2 regions of the Shewanella violacea DSS12 genome follow, and region 1 is predicted to be linked to the other one. Evidence: predicted binding sites of a transcription regulator. Region 1 holds the regulator's gene; the other holds the start of a gene.
What was found. Region 1 encodes sigma-54, which starts transcription at its own class of promoters, with help from an activator protein. Its sites were predicted from a motif close to GTTGGCACGNNNNTNGNNT; they were not measured.
Positions count from the first base shown of each region.

Region 2: the regulator sigma-54 is predicted to act here: its motif matches at 1,294-1,312, upstream of SVI_RS05680 (DUF3192 domain-containing protein).

Region 1 covers NC_014012.1:480,733-483,768, reverse strand. Annotated here, with positions in the region: gene lptB (LPS export ABC transporter ATP-binding protein) at 1-515, shown strand, start outside; gene SVI_RS01925 (RNA polymerase factor sigma-54) at 667-2,145, shown strand; gene hpf (ribosome hibernation promoting factor) at 2,371-2,658, shown strand; gene ptsN (PTS IIA-like nitrogen regulatory protein PtsN) at 2,662-3,036, shown strand, end outside.
Region 2 covers NC_014012.1:1,424,883-1,427,918, forward strand. Annotated here, with positions in the region: gene syd (SecY-interacting protein) at 1-50, shown strand, start outside; gene SVI_RS05670 (Zn-ribbon-containing protein) at 100-873, opposite strand; gene SVI_RS05675 (hypothetical protein) at 873-1,202, opposite strand; gene SVI_RS05680 (DUF3192 domain-containing protein) at 1,352-1,729, shown strand; gene SVI_RS05685 (DUF2789 domain-containing protein) at 1,736-1,963, opposite strand; gene SVI_RS05690 (GNAT family N-acetyltransferase) at 2,127-2,771, shown strand.

The sequences.
Region 1 (3,036 bases):
CTATGCACCTGAGGGCAAGAAAAGGCATTGGCTATCTGCCTCAAGAGGCGAGCATATTTAGGAAGTTATCGGTGCGGGATAACATAATGGCTGTCCTGCAGACTCGCTCAGATATAGATAACAACGCTCGAGAAGAACAACTCGAGAATCTTCTAGAAGAATTTAATATTACTCACATCCGAGATAGCCAAGGCATGGCGCTCTCGGGGGGCGAACGCAGACGCGTCGAGATAGCCAGAGCCTTAGCAGCCAACCCTAAGTTTATTCTCCTGGATGAACCTTTTGCAGGTGTCGACCCAATCTCGGTTATCGACATTAAAAAAATTATCCAGCAGCTTAAGAGCCGTGGTTTAGGTGTACTGATCACCGACCATAATGTGCGTGAAACCTTAGACGTATGTGAACGAGCTTACATAGTCAGTCACGGAAATTTAATCGCTGAAGGTACACCCGCCGAAATCATGGACAATCAGCAAGTAAGAGCTGTGTACTTAGGTGAACAATTCAAGCTATAGTTAATCAAGAGGCTTATTCTTAACGCGTATTAAGGGATGAGTCACTACAGATACTCGGCTACCTAGCCTAAAATTCAGGGGCTCAGAGAAGCCCCAAACAAGTCCAAGCAGGCTGTCTCATTTTATAATTACATGAAGGGAATAGCGGTAAATGAAAGCGTCACTCCAGCTTAAAATGGGTCAGCAGTTAACCATGACACCACAACTGCAGCAGGCTATACGTCTATTGCAATTATCGTCGCTGGAACTGCAACAAGAAATCCAACAAGCGTTAGACTCCAACCCTTTACTCGAACTAGATGAAGAGCAAGTTGATCCCCCAGTCAATGGCGAAGACAAGACCGTAGACACTGAAGACTTTAGTGCCACTGCAGAGAGCGATGGCCCAATTGACAACTCAGCGGTTGAAACCTCCGAGGCGATAACCCGAGATTCTATGCCCGAAGAGCTCCCCATGGACACCACTTGGGACGAGGTCTATACCGCATCGCCTAACTCAACTTCCGGTGCCATGCGCGACGACGATATGCCCTTCCAGGGGGAGACCAGCGAAGGTTTGTATGAGCATCTCGAATGGCAGAAGAATCTAACACCGTTTTCTGATAACGATCTCGCCATAGCAACGGCCATCATTGAGGCCATAGATGAGAGAGGCTATCTCACCCAGAGCATTGAAGATATTCTCGAAGCCATGGGAGATCCTGAAATTGAACAGGATGAAATTGAAGCCGTACTTAAACGCATCCAACACTTCGATCCTATCGGTATCGCAGCCAGAGATCTCAGTGAATGCCTCTTGATCCAACTGGCACAATACGCTGACACGACTCCACATATAGATAACGCCAGGATCCTGATCAGAGACCATCTGGATCTGATCGCCGGACGAGATTTTCGCCTGCTAATGCGCAAGACTAAGCTCAAGGAAGATGCTCTTAGAGATGCCATAGAGTTAATCCAGACGCTTAACCCCCGTCCTGGATTGGCCGTTACCCCGGGCAAGGATGAATATGTCATCCCTGACGTCACAGTGACTAAGAAGAAAGGTCGCTGGATGGTCGAATTAAATCCAGACAACATGCCGAAGATCAGTGTAAATCAACATTATGCATCTATGGCAAAAAGTACAAAGAGTCAAGCAGATAGCCAGTTTATTCGTGGGCATCTGCAAGAGGCTAAATGGTTTATCAAGAGCTTAGAGAGCCGCAACGAGACCTTACTGAAAGTCTCAAAATGTATCGTGAAATTCCAACAGGGTTTCTTCGAGTTCGGTGAAGAAGCAATGAAACCTATGGTACTTAACGACATAGCCGAAGCCGTTGAGATGCACGAATCCACCATATCCCGCGTCACTACACAGAAATATATGCATACCCCAAGGGGCATATTTGAGCTGAAATACTTTTTTTCAAGCCATGTAGCTACCGATGATGGTGGGGAGTGTTCATCTACCGCGATTCGTGCTTTCATAAAGAAGCTGGTCGCCGCCGAAAACCAACAGAAACCACTCAGCGACAGTAAGATGGCCTTGTTATTAGCGGATCAGGGCATTAAGGTTGCGAGACGCACCATAGCTAAGTATCGTGAAGCTATGTTGATTCCACCATCGAATCAACGTAAGAGTTTGTAGAATAAGGAATAAAGGAATAAAGGTCATAGCCTAACTAGGGGAACCTAGTTTAAGTGACGGCCTGATTAACGCTTATTGTAAGTGCTAATCACCAGAAGCGGCCTGTAGTCGATATTAGTTAGGCTCAACTCCTGGTAAAACAGGGAATTATGTTGTGAGTTAAATCCCGAAAGATTTACCTATCATCAACTTAAGAGTTAAATCGGAAACTGGAGGAGTATTTCTATGCACATAAACCTAACTGGACACCATATAGAGATCACGACATCGCTAAGACATTATGTCGAAGAAAAGTTCACTAAGCTTGAACGACATTTCGATCAGATCAATAATGTGCACGTTATTTTAAATGTTCAAAAAATGCAGCAAAAAGCCGAAGCTAAACTCCACCTTGCCGGTGGTGAGGTTTTCGCCATGTCAGAGAATGCTGACATGTATGCCGCAATAGACTCCCTGATTGATAAGCTCGACCGTCAGGTTATTAAACACAAAGAGAAGCTAACAAAGCATTAAATAATGGAATTAAGCAGCATCCTGCAGCCGGAGTGTACCACTTGCGCCACTCCGGGCAGTAAGAAAAAGGTATTGGAACTCATCAGCGATCTTGCGGCTGTCCAATACCCAACCCTATCTTCACAAGAGATTTTTGAAAGCCTCTTGGCGAGAGAAAAAATGGGAAGCACAGGTATAGGTAATGGTATTGCGATTCCTCATGGTAGGCTGAGCAACATAAGTCAACCGGTTGCTGTATTAATCAAGTGCGAAGAGCCTATCTCCTTCGACGCCATTGATAAGCAACCTGTAGATATACTATTCGCACTTTTAGTACCTGCGGATCAATGTGAGCAGCATTTGAGTACTCTGTCATCTATGGCCGAAAAGCTCAATAAT
Region 2 (3,036 bases), 940 kb from region 1:
GGATCTGGAATCGAATTAAGTTGATGTGGCGCAACCTGCGTGGCAAGTAACAAGATATTATGGACGAGTTCCTAGGACCCTAGGAACTCGTAGCTTTTTCTAAAGATGATCCCAAGAGATATTTGACACTATTCGGCACTTGTCACAACGGAAGTGGAACATGTCTAATAATGCTTCATCCAGTAGCCAATCTTTATTACCGCAGCGAGGGCAGGGGCGAGCTTTCTCGCTGGTTAGATTATCTCCGCCAACGCGGTAGAGGTAATAGTAGGTTGGAATTTTGGTTAAGTATTCGATGCGACCTCTTAGATCCCAGCCTCGGCGAAATAGATCACTCGACGTAGAAGTTAACTCCTCTAATGCTGCAAACTCGGCTTTAGTTGCTGCTGCCATTTGCAATTCGTCACAGGCTTGCCATTCCGTTTGCCAGCGAATGATGCGTTTATGATCGCCATTGTAGGTTGCCGGCAGCTGATAGAGTGGGATTGGCTGTAAGGTATCACCGTTTCGTACCGGAGAGCACATGTGTACATAGCTGGTATAAACCAGTTGCCAGCTGGGTGTTTCAGAGCTGCTGACTTCTGAATTGATATCTTGGCCTATGTATTTCTCTCTAGGAGCTAACAATTTAGCATCCGTTAGCTCGCAGAGCGCACGCTCAACCCATGGGCTATTAAATCGTTTCGCTAAACTGCTTTTCTCTGGCATCAATAGCCTGACTCTGAACTCTCCATCCTTGAATGCCACGGCGAATTCTCGGCCTAAAACTTGACCATTGGCCCTATAGGCTTCGAGTAAACCATTAATTGTTTTTTCGGCTGCGGTAATGGTGGTGTTGTCAAAACATTCGAATCTTAATTCAACCACATGCATTATTTTTGCGCCTTAGATTTATCGTTTTCAAGTTTCTCTAACCGTGTATTAAGATTTTGGTAGGCCTGTTTTAATTGAGCCAGTTCTGTTTTTAATTGGTTAAATTCGGAATTATCTTCATCAAGAATTGCTGCTGTGTGCAATTCATTAAGACTCGGGATTTTCTCTACTGAGTCGGTGTCCATTGCTTTAAACTGCTGCAGCCCCTGGATCAGTATTGGCATAGGTATACCGTTGCCAAGTTTTGTTTTGATCAGTGCCAGGCTAGGTTTCTTTCCCGAAATCATTAGTAATTTTGCCGCGGCCAATACTTGTTCTAGTGGGTTCATACTTGGTTAATTATCTCAGCTATTTAGTAAATATGACCAATTAACTTGTTTGTCGATTTGTTTATACAATTGATCTACAAGTGTATTTCAAGTTGGCCTACTCTTTGCTTTATCTACAAGCATCTATAATAAAGAAACTGGAAGTCATAGTGAAAACAAATTTAATTGGTTTGGCATTTATTGGAGTCACAAGTTTAAGCTTATCTGGCTGCGTACTCAATATTGGTGACGGCGAATCTGGGTGGCATGGTCAAGAAGGTTGGGAAGAAACTCAAGATTTAAACCGTGTGAGTCTGGCTAGTTTGAGTCTGGGTATGACAAGAGAACAAGTGACTGTTTTGATGGGCAGAGCCGATTTTAATGAAGCTTATATTGAGAAAGACAAAGAGGTTCATGTGCTTTTTTATCGTACACAGCGTATCAAGGGCGATGGAAAAACCACAAAAGATGAATGTACTCCTGTGGTTATTAGCAATAATGCCGTTATAGGCTGGGGCAATATGGCCTACAAAAATATCTCATTCTAAACTTCACTACCTAAGTTGGGTGTCTAAATGATCGATTAACTCAGACCATTGGGCATCCTCTTCAATTGATTCTTTTAAAAAACTCTTCTGGGAATCATTCCAAAAATCAGCCTGACAGAGCAGAACGTTTGCCGGTACCGTATGGTTCGCAATAAATGTGGCGATACTCTGTTCGCTATTATCTAATCCTAGCTGATCAAAAAGATGACTAAGATCTTGAGGTGTAGTGTCCATATATTGGCTTCCTATTGCATAGCACTGGTGGCTTAAATATTAGTATGGATCAAACTTGGTGATTTTGATGGATAAATAGTGAATTGTTATTAATATTTACACGCTTTAACTTGCTTGCTACATTGGAGGCTAGTTGATTTCGCTCAAGAGGTAACTTAAAGCTATGGCAACAGATAATCAAATATTAGAAAGCTATCGAGCGGTATACCTGACAGCTGAAGATCTTCGAGTGGCGGCTTCGATTCTTTACAACGCGTATCACGACGACCCTTTTTTTATTGAATCGTTCCACTCTGGTGATCTTGCCATGTATGAGCAAAAGCTTAGAGGGGCTATCAGAGAGGAGTTAAATGAATTATGGCAACAAGAGCAGACGTTAATTGGCTTATTTGAGGGGGAGCGAATGCTTGGGGTTGCCTGCATTGTGTCTCAGCTACTGCCTCTTGGGGAGTCACGGTATTGGCATTGGCGGCTAAAGATGCTTATCAGTACTGGTTGGCAATCGACACAAGCCTTGATAAAAAAAGAAACCTGTTTATTAGAGCACTTGCCTAGTCCGAATTGTGGCATTTTGCAATTTATTGCTGTGTCGCCCATAGAACAGAAAAAAGGCTTGGGTAGTCAGTTAGTACAAGCGGTTTTGAGTTGGTGTGATGAACAGCCAGAAATGGATGGTGTTGGTGTTTTTGCCAGTGAGCATAAACATGTTCACTTATTCAGCCAACATGGTTTCTCTGTTCTAGAGACTCTCTTTATTGGTAAAGTTGAGGGGGAGTTACTGTTTTATCGTGGGCAAGATAATAAGTAAGCTAAAGTAGAACAATGTTTGTAGGGAGCTTAAGAGTGGGGCGGAGCCTAATGAATACCGATCGTTTCAAGAGTCTTATATTTTTATCTTGCGGAGTAAAGATCCATTTTATCGAATTTCACATTATATAAGCAGCATCCTAGGTGCTGCCTATTCTCTGTTTGAGTTTTTTTAGAAGTAATCATAAATTGTTTATTTTGTACTGACAACTAGCCTCTGGTTTCACTTGCTTGAATCATTTTATCCTTCGAACTCATCCTTCGAA